3 regions of the Kitasatospora misakiensis genome follow, and region 2 is predicted to be linked to each of the others. Evidence: riboswitches for the same ligand, from Rfam matches in the RefSeq annotation. Region 2 holds a riboswitch; each other region holds the start of a gene.
What was found. Region 2 has a riboswitch for cyclic di-AMP ahead of ACFP3U_RS03770 (C40 family peptidase). Riboswitches for the same ligand answer to the same signal wherever they lie in the genome.
Positions count from the first base shown of each region.

Region 1 (3,266 bases), on a different contig from region 2:
CGGCGGCTACTGCGCCCTCAAGCTGGCGATGCGTCACCCCGAGGTCTTCCCGACCGCCGTCTCGCTCTCCGGCTACTACCAGGCCGCCGACGACCCGACCACCGGGGACCTCTTCAAGGGCAGCGAACAGCGCCGCAACGAGGCCGACCTGATGTGGCGCCTCCAGAACCTGCCGCAGCCCAAGGTCTCCGTGCTGCTGGCCGGCACCAGGGAGGGCGACGGCAACTACCGCCGCGAGACCGAGGCGTTCGTGGCCGCCACGCGCAGCCCGATGAAGGTGTCCTACAGCATGCTGGAGACCGGCGGCCACAACTTCGAGACCTGGAGCAAGCTGCTCCCGTCCTCCCTGGAGTGGATCTCGCAGCACCTGACCGTCCCGGCCTCCGGCCAGGCGGTCTGACCGCGCAGGCCCCGACCGTACCGACCTACCGGCCGGACCGACCTACCTGCTGTACCGACCTACCGGCCGGACCGGACGCTCAGGCCACCTGCTCCAGCGTGCCGGTGTGCAGCTCGCCGACCCGGCCGCCCTCGCCCTCGTACGTCCAGAACGCGCGGACCGTCATCCGGGCCAGGTCCATGACGTGGCTGACGGTGATCCCGCTCACCTCGGTCCAGCTGACGAAGTACAGCTGCGGGCCGATCTCGGCGACGTGCAGGGTGACGTCCTCCCACTGGCCCGCCGACTCGCCGAGGCCCTCCCAGCGCAGCCGCTTGCCGTCGGCCGAGTAGGCGTTGCGGAAGGCCGCGCCGTTGTCGACCCGGAACAGGAAGGTACGGCCGGCGAAGGCGGGCAGGGACGCGGTCATGGTGGGGCGGTCTCCTCGTCGCTGGACGTGGCGATCGGTGCGGCCCGGACGGTTCCGGACCCGAAGGGATCTCCAACCTATCCGACCACCCCGGCTCCAAGGCGGAGTTTCCCCGCCGGCCCCGCCACTGCGTCCACCCGGCCCAGCCCGGCCCTGTGCACGGCGCGGACGGAGCGCAGGGAGCGCAGCGCGTGACCCGCGTGACCGGTGTGAGCTGTGCGACAACCGTCCCAGGAAGGTTGTCCGTACCCGGACGGTCTGCCTAGCCTGCAAGAGGCTTCCGCCGCAGCGGAGCCCCGCCGTCGGGACGCCGAGTCCCGTCCACCCGCCGGCCGGCAATCGAGCACCACGCGGACGGGAGCGGGGGACCCAGGTCAGTGCCCGGCCGTGCGCTTCGACGTGCGACCGAGGCTAGGGGTGAAGCCGCTTTCCGGGCGGCCGGGCTACCTCAGCGCCCGAACCCGACAGCTCACCTCGTAGGCGTCGCAGAGGACTGCCATGCCTACTTCCTCCCCGCAGCCCGCCCAGCCCGACGGAAGCGCGCGGGCGTTCGGCCGGCGCTCCGTGCCCCGCCACGCCCGTCCCTCCCGCCGGGGCCGCACCGCCGCCCTCGCCGCGACCGGGGCGCTCGCCGTCACCGGCGGCGGACTGCTCGGCATACCGTCCGTGACCGGCGCCCAGGCCGCCTCCCTGCCGACCGTCACCCAGGACAAGCTCGGCCCGGCCACCATGGTCGCGGGCAAGGCGTCGACCGCCTCGCTCACCCTGCACTCCTCCGCCTGCTTCACCGCGAAGACCGTCGGCGTCGGCGTCCGCGACGCGGGCGGGAACAACCTCGACTTCCCCGGGAACGTCTCCAACGCGCGGATCTGCCCGGGCGGCCTGTCGATCACCACCGGCCCGCGCACCCTGGCGGCCGGCAGCTACACCCAGTTCGGCTTCTGGCAGGACGCCGGTGGCACCTGGCACAACCTGCCGTCCCGCCAGCTCGTGGTCTCCGCCGCCACGCCGGCCCCCGCCCCGACGCCGACCCCCACTCCGACGCCCACGCCGACGCCGACCCCCACGCCGACCCCCACGCCGACCCCCACGCCCACCGCCACGCCGAGCCCGACCACGCCGGCCACCGGCAGCCCCGTCCCCGGCAAGAAGCTGACCTGGGACGAGGAGTTCAGCGGCCCGATCGGCTACGGCTCCCGCTGGACCGGCGACCGGAGCAGTTCCTACCACTACGGCAACCACAACCCGGACGACAACAAGCTCGACTGGCTGAACAAGAACAACGTCACGGTCGCCAACGGCGTCGCGACCTTCACCGCCAAGCCGGGCGCCAACACGCTGGAGAACGGCAAGCAGTCCTGGGACACCGGGCTGCTCACCACCGAGTACTCCAACGAGGGCTTCCAGGTGAAGACGGGCGACTACGCCGAGACCAGGGTCAAGCTCCCGGCCGGCACCGGCGCCTGGCCGGCGCTGTGGACGTGGAACGGCACCAGCGGCAGCCACGGCGAGATCGACAGCTTCGAGTACCACACCGACAACCCGAACCTGCTGGAGCTGACCAACCACGTCAACCCCGGCCACCTGTACTACACCGACGCCAAGTCGATCGCCAAGGACGGCTGGGTCACCATCGGCACCTACTACGGCGCCAACTCCGTCGACTGGTACGTCAACGGGGTCAAGGTGTTCTCGGACGGCAAGGGCGTCGGCGCCAACTGGTCCGCGTACCTGATCCTCAACCTGTCCCTGAGCGCGGGGAACTACCACCCCGCGCCCCAGGGCACGGCGCCGATCACCTTCGCCGCGGACTACGTCCGGGTCTACCGGTAAGTCCGCGTCCACCGGTAGATCTGCATCCACCGGTAGGTGCGCGTCCACCGGTGATCACCGCGGGCGACGGTGGCCGATCGTCGGCCACCGCCAACCGCGGTGATCACCGGCCGCCGGCAGGTCAGACGGCCGGACGCGGACCGGTGGTCTCGACGACCTGGATCTCGAACGGCTGCTTGTTGTTCTCCTCGTTCCGGTCGTCGTCGCCGCGGACCGCCACCCAGCCCCCGGTCAGCGTGCCGGGCGCGGGGACGGTGGTCGCGAGGCGGACCGGGATGATCGCGGTCGCGCTGCGGAACTTCGGCAGGCCGGCCGGGAAGGTGCAGCGCACCCGGTGGCCGTTCTGGAACTCGTAGCAGTTCTCCGGGAAGTACGGGACCTCCGGGGTGACGCCCTCGGGCAGGGTGACCACGACGGTGAACGGCGACGCGGTCCGGTCCGGGCCGAGATTGCCGATGAAGGCGTGCACCGTGGTGGTGCCGCCGGGCGCGGCGGCGTCCGGGTCGAGCCGGACGACGTAGAGGTCGGAGTCCGAGGCCGTGACCGCCGCGGGATCGGCGGCCGCTCCCGGATCCCCGGCCCCGGGATCGGTCACCGGTGAAGTCACCGGTCCGGTCACCGGCG
Region 1 is NZ_JBHSOF010000009.1:75,574-78,839, reverse strand. Features, by position in the region: gene ACFP3U_RS10105 (alpha/beta hydrolase) at 1-400, shown strand, start outside; gene ACFP3U_RS10100 (MoaF-related domain-containing protein) at 480-809, opposite strand; cyclic di-AMP (ydaO/yuaA leader) riboswitch at 1,144-1,307, shown strand; gene ACFP3U_RS10095 (glycoside hydrolase family 16 protein) at 1,308-2,642, shown strand; gene ACFP3U_RS10090 (hypothetical protein) at 2,764-3,237, opposite strand.
Region 1: linked by a shared signal. The riboswitch ahead of ACFP3U_RS10095 (glycoside hydrolase family 16 protein) and the one ahead of ACFP3U_RS03770 (C40 family peptidase) in region 2 are both predicted to bind cyclic di-AMP.

Region 2 (3,266 bases):
GCTGACGGCCCAGCACGTCGTGCAGGGTCTCGTTCTGCCGCTCGGCGGCCTGGTCGAGGGTGCGGGCCCGGGACAGGTAGGCCGCCGGGTCGGTGGAGAGCATCAGCTGGACGGTCTGCGCCATCCCGCCGCCGCGGTACTCCGCGCCGGCCACGGTGGCCAGGTCACCGCGCAGCTGGTTGAGCTCGTCCTGGGAGAGCGCGATCTGCTGCTGCAGCGTGCCGGTCTCGTGCTGGAGCCGCTGCTGGGCCTCCTGGGCGGCGTTGAAGCGCTCGGAGGCCTGCTCGGCCTCGTCGTAGAGCTGCTCCACCTGCGCCTTGACGTCCTTGCGGTTCGTCGGGGCGTCGGGGGCGCCGGGAACGGCCCGGGCGGTGCCGGCGGTGGCCACGCCCAGCGCGGTGGTGGCCGCCGCGGTGAGCACCAGCGCCCGGGCGAGCGCATGCGCACCTGACAACGGGGAACGGCGGTGCACGGCCATGCGACGTCAGCTCCGATCCTGGGCCGGGGCCCGCCGCCGCTCCGGTACGGGCGGCTGTCGAAGCGGGCGTCCGGTGGCAGACGTTAGCGAGTCAGGGCAACCGTTTCCAAACCCCTCCGAATCCGAATATTCAGGCACTGATCGGACATCAGATCGGTTCGCCCGCCGGCCGTCCCGATGACCGGGGGAAAGCCGCGGGCCCGGTCTCCCCCACGGGGGAGACCGGGCCTGCCGGGAGCCTGCCGACCGGAGGGTCAGAGGCGCACGATGGAGTTGACCGGCATGTTCGACGCCGACTCGTAGCGGACCGACGCACCCGGCTTCGGGGCGTGGATGACCTGGCCGCCGCCGACGTAGATGCCCACGTGGTGGCGGTCGGCGTAGAAGATCACCAGGTCGCCGGGCTGGGCCTGGGAGATGTCCGAGCCGATCCGGGTACCGGCGTTGGCCTGGTCCTGCGAGGTGCGCGGCAGCGACACACCCGCCTGGGCGTACGCCCAGCCGGTGAGGCCCGAGCAGTCGAAGGAGTTCGGGCCGGTGGCGCCGTACACGTACGGGGCGCCGAGCTTGCTCGCGGCGGCGGCGATCGCGGCGGCGGCGCGCGAGCCGTTGGCGGCGGGCGCGGCCGGCGCGGCCGGCTTGGCGGCCGGGGCAGCGGCGGCGGCCGGCGCGCTCAGGTCGCTGCGGCTGGTGTCGCGGGTGGCGCGCTCGGCGTCCGCCTTCGCCTTGGCGGCCTTGGCGGCCTCGGCCTGCGCGGCGTCCGCCTTCGCCTTGGCCTCGGCGGCGGCCTTCTCCTCGGCGGCGCGGAGGGCCTGGCGCTCCTGCTCGGTGAGCGTGTTGAGCAGCTGCTGGGCCTGCGCCAGCTTGCCCTGGACGTCCTCCTTGGAGGTCTTCAGCTGCTGGGTGGTGGACTCCAGCTCGCCGAGCTTGGCCTGGGTCTCGGTGCGGTCCTGGTCCAGCCTGCGCTGCTGCTCCTGGAGCTCCTTCAGCGCGCCGGACTGGGTGGAACCGGCCTGGTTCAGCGCGTCGGCCTGGTTCAGGAAGTTGTCCGGGCTGGCGGAGAGCATCAGCTGGACGGTCTGCGAGATGCCGCCCGTGCGGTACTGCTCGCCGGCGATCTCGGCGAGGCCGCCCTGCGCCTCGGTCACCACGGCCTGCTGACGGGCCACCTTGTCCTGCAGGTCGGAGACCTGCTTCTGCAGTTCCTGCTGCTTGGCCTGGGCGCCGTTGTACTTCTCGGTCGCGACCTCGGCCTGCTCGTTGAGCTGGTCGACCTGCTCCTTGACCTGGTCCTTGGTCGGGGCCGGGTCGGCGTGGGCGCCGGACTGCGCGGAGAGGGCGACGGCAGCGGCGGCCAACCCGGTCAGGATCGAGACACGGGCACGGCCGGCGGGCTTGGGACGACGATGGGACGCCACGAAGGCGGACTCCTTCTTCCTCATCCGCCTACCGGGTGAGCTGACGGGTTCGGGCGGAAGCGTGCCCTACGACGCCTCACCGTCCGCGCGAGCGGGCGGCCTGGCGCCGATTCACCCCGGAGGAACGTGGTTCCCCGGCTCCGCTCCACAGCGGACCCCCGACTGCTGGGTCTTCGTCCGGACGGGCCCCTGCGGCCCCGCCCCGCTGCTTCGCGAACTCGGCGGCGAACCCCGCCGCCACCCGGGCTGGGTGATCGACTGTGCGTGGTTCGAGGCACGACCCTAGTAATAGAACCGTGATCCGTTCAAATCCTTGTCAGAAAAAAGCCGGAAGAATACCCAAGTTCCCTTGTGAAAATGACCGAGTGTGATCACGGGCCCACATCGAGCTGATCATTTTCGCCCGGACGGGCTAACGGCCGATCGAAACACCAGTGCCACCCCCGTCGGAGGTGGCACTGATCACAAGGCTCGGAGAACGGTCCCCGCGCGTGTCGTGGCGGTCCGTCAGACCCGTCAGAGCCCGCCGGACCCGTCGAAACCGGGGCAGACCCGTCAGACCCGGCGGATCGTGTTGATCGGCATGGCGTCGGCCTTCATCACCTTCACCACGTCACCGGTGTGCGGCGCGTGCACCACCATGCCGTTGCCGATGTACATCCCGACGTGGCTGCGGTCGGCGCGGTAGATGATCAGGTCGCCCGGCTGGGCCTCGGCCAGCGAGGGCACCCGGGTGCCGTAGTTGCCCTGCGCCTGCGAGGTGCGCGGCAGCGAGACGCCGGCCTTCCCGTACGACCAGACCATCAGACCGGAGCAGTCGAAGGTGGTCGGACCGGTGGCGCCCCAGACGTACGGCGAGCCCTGCTTGCTCATCGCGTTGGCGACGGCCGCGCCCGCCATGCCGCTGGCCTGCGGCAGGCTGCCCAGGTCGGTGCGCTCGCTGCCGCGCGAGGCGCGGTCGGCCTGCTGCTGCGCCGCCTTCACGGCCGCGCGGTCGGCGGCGCTCAGCGAGTTCAGCAGGTCCTGGGCTTCCTTGAGCTTCTTGTTGACCTCGGCCTTGGACTGGTTCAGGTCCTTGGTGGTGCTGTCCAGCGAGGCCAGGACGGCGGCCGCCTCGGACTTCTGCTGGTCGAGTCGGCGCTGCTGGTCCTGCAGGCCCTTGAGCGCCTCGGCCTGGCTGGAGCTGGCCTGCTGCACACTGGAGGCCTTGTCCAGGTATCCGGACGGGTCGGAGGAGAGCATCAGCTGGACGGACGGGTCGATGCCGCCGGTGCGGTACTGCTCGCCCGCCACCTCGGCCAGCCCCGACTGAAGCTGGGTCATCTGCTCCTGGCCGCGGGCGACCTGGTCCTGGAGCTGGTCCGCCTGCT
Region 2 is NZ_JBHSOF010000002.1:418,584-421,849, forward strand. Features, by position in the region: gene ACFP3U_RS03765 (C40 family peptidase) at 1-454, opposite strand, end outside; gene ACFP3U_RS03770 (C40 family peptidase) at 733-1,896, opposite strand; cyclic di-AMP (ydaO/yuaA leader) riboswitch at 1,907-2,059, opposite strand; gene ACFP3U_RS03775 (C40 family peptidase) at 2,452-3,266, opposite strand, start outside.

Region 3 (3,266 bases), on a different contig from region 2:
TTACCCCTCAGGTGACCAGGCTCACGCCTCCCGTTCCCCACGATCACCGGACGGTGTGAACGAGGCGCGACCGACACCACCCAAAACGCGACCGACACCACCCGGAACGCGACCGACACCACCCAAAATGCGACCGCCCGCGCACTGCCCCCGCGCCCACGGTGCGGTGGCCCGGACCCGCCCGGGATACCGTCGACCCATGCCAGCTCAGCCCGCCTCCGCCCGTCCGCCCCTGTTCACCTGGGAGTTCGCCGCCGACCCCTACCCGGCGTACGCGTGGCTGCGCGAGCACGAGCCGGTGCACCGGACCACCCTGCCGAGCGGGGTGGAGGCCTGGCTGGTCACCCGGTACGCGGACGCCCGGCAGGCGCTCGCGGACAGCCGCCTCTCCAAGAACCCGGTGCACCACAGCGAGCAGGCCCACCGCACCGGCCGGGTCGGGATCCCGGGCGAGCGCCAGGCCGACCTCATGACGCACCTGCTGAACATCGACCCGCCGGACCACACCCGGCTGCGCCGCCTGGTGTCGAAGGCGTTCACCCCGCGCCGGGTGGCGGCCTTCGAGCCGCGGGTGCAGCAACTGACCGACCGGCTGATCGACGGCTTCGCGGCCCGCGGGTCCGCCGACCTCATCCACGAGTTCGCCTTCCCGCTCCCCATCTACGCGATCTGCGACCTGCTCGGCGTACCGGCCGAGGACCAGGACGACTTCCGGGACTGGGCCGGGATGATGATCCGACACGGCGGCGGCCAGCGCGGCGGCGTGGGGCGGGCGGTGAAGCGGATGCGCGCCTACCTGGCGGAGCTGATCCACCGCAAGCGCGCCGACCTCGGCGACGACCTGATCTCGGGGCTGATCCGGGCCAGTGACCACGGCGAGCACCTCACCGAGAACGAGGCCGCGGCGATGGCCTTCATCCTGCTCTTCGCCGGCTTCGAGACGACGGTCAACCTGATCGGCAACGGCGTGTACGCGCTGCTGCGCAACCCGGGGCAGCGAGCCCTGCTCCAGGAGTCGATCGGGCGCGGCGAGAGCGCGCTGCTGGAGACCGGGATCGAGGAACTCCTGCGCTACGACGGCCCGGTGGAGCTGGCCACCTGGCGGTTCGCGACCAGTCCGCTGACCATCGGTGGGGTGGAGATCCCGGTCGGCGACCCGGTGCTGGTGGTGCTGGCGGCGGCGGACCGGGACCCGGCGCGGTTCGCGGACGAGAACACCCTGGACCTCGCCCGGACGGACAACCCGCACCTGGGCTTCGGGCACGGCATCCACTACTGCATCGGCGCTCCGCTGGCGCGGTTGGAGGGGCGGGCCGCGCTGACCACGCTGCTGTCCCGGCTGCCGGACCTCCGGCTCGCCGCGGACCCGGAGGAACTGCGTTGGCGCGGTGGTCTGATCATGCGCGGGCTTCGTGAACTTCCGGTGGAATTCACGCCCGAAAGGACAGCGGACGCAACCTTTTCGAACCCCTCGCCGGTCAACTGACGGGGACTCGACGGCTGCTCCCGACACGCTGACGCGCAGTCTCCGAAGGCCGGTCCGTAGGGGTCTGAATCACCATCAACCCGGGCATACCGCTTCGGTTGGTGGACAATCCATCATGGGACGTGATTTCCATGTGATATCGGCGATATGAGCTTGTGATTGCTCTGAAGATCTGTCTACTCTCCGGGGAGCTCGCGGAAGCGAGTCCCGTGCGCGGAACGCCGAGTCCTGCCCGCCGTGTCACCGGAAACCGACCAGAACCCTGGGCAGGGGCGGGGGAACCAGGTCTTTGCGCCGTCTCCCACGGCTAGGGGTGAAGCCGCCTCAGCGCGGCCGGGCCACCTCCCGGTCCGAACCCGACAGCTCACCTCGCAGGCGTGCGGAGAGGGACCTTTCATGCTGTTCGTTGGAACCGGTCGTCACCGTCGCCGCACCCAGACCGAGAAGGCCATCGCCGTCGCCGGGGTCGCCGGCGTCGGACTGGCGATGCCGATCCTCACCGCCACCGGCGCCTCGGCCGCCCCGGCCTCCACCTGGGACGCGGTCGCCCAGTGTGAGAGCGGCGGCAACTGGAGCATCAACACCGGCAACGGCTTCTACGGCGGGCTGCAGTTCACCTCCGGCACCTGGAAGGCGTTCGGCGGCACCGCCTACGCGCCGCAGGCCAACCAGGCCTCGAAGGCGGCGCAGATCTCCGTCGCCGAGAAGGTGCTGGCCTCGCAGGGGCCGGGCGCCTGGCCGGTCTGCTCCAAGAAGGCGGGCCTGAGCAAGGGCGGCGCCCCGGCGGCGGTCGACACCTCGACGGACGCCGCGCCGGCCGCCCAGCAGCAGCAGGCACAGCCGCAGCAGCAGGCCCCGAAGCCCGCCGGGCCGAAGCACGCCGCCCCCAAGTCGCAGGCCCAGCAGGCCCCGCAGGCCACACAGGCCCAGCCGCAGCAGCAGCAGGCCGGCCACGGCTACACCGTCCGCGCCGGTGACACCCTCGCCGGGATCGCCACCACCCAGGGCGTCCAGGGCGGTTGGCAGGCCCTGTACGACGGCAACCGCGGCACCGTCGGCGGCGACCCGGACCTGATCGTCCCGGGCCAGGTCCTCGCCCTCGGCTGACGTCCGGCCCGCCGCGGTGCCCGCGCGCCGGCCCCGGCCGCGCGCGAGCACCCGGCGGACCGCACGGCAGCAGACCACACCGAACCGCACCGGACGGCGCCCGTCCGGATCCGATCGATTCCGCCCGCTTCGTCCACATCCGGGCGTCCCCGGGCGGGCAACCAGGTGAACTACCGGTGCGTAGCACGGCCACACGCTGAGACGGAGTCGAGGTGGACGTGGCCCGGACAGCGCGTGCGGTTAGGCTCTGGTCGTAACGACTCCGCAATCGTCCGGCCGACCGCACCCACCTTCGGCCGAACCTGCTTCCGCTAGGAGATGCCTCGTGCCGTCCATCGATGTCGTCGTAGCCCGTGAGATTCTCGATTCGCGAGGCAACCCCACGGTCGAGGTAGAGGTCGGCCTCGACGACGGCAGCACCGGCCGTGCCGCTGTCCCGTCGGGTGCCTCCACCGGTGCCTTCGAGGCCCTGGAGCTTCGCGACGGCGACAAGAACCGCTACTTCGGCAAGGGTGTCGAGAAGGCCGTCCTGGCCGTCATCGAGCAGATCGGCCCCGAGCTGGTCGGCTACGACGCCACCGAGCAGCGCCTGATCGACCAGGCCATGCTCGACCTGGACGCCACCCCGGACAAGTCCTCGCTCGGCGCCAACGCCATCCTGGGCGTCTCGCTG
Region 3 is NZ_JBHSOF010000026.1:20,152-23,417, forward strand. Features, by position in the region: gene ACFP3U_RS20215 (cytochrome P450 family protein) at 200-1,486, shown strand; cyclic di-AMP (ydaO/yuaA leader) riboswitch at 1,729-1,880, shown strand; gene ACFP3U_RS20220 (LysM peptidoglycan-binding domain-containing protein) at 1,883-2,593, shown strand; gene eno (phosphopyruvate hydratase) at 2,919-3,266, shown strand, end outside.
Region 3: linked by a shared signal. The riboswitch ahead of ACFP3U_RS20220 (LysM peptidoglycan-binding domain-containing protein) and the one ahead of ACFP3U_RS03770 (C40 family peptidase) in region 2 are both predicted to bind cyclic di-AMP.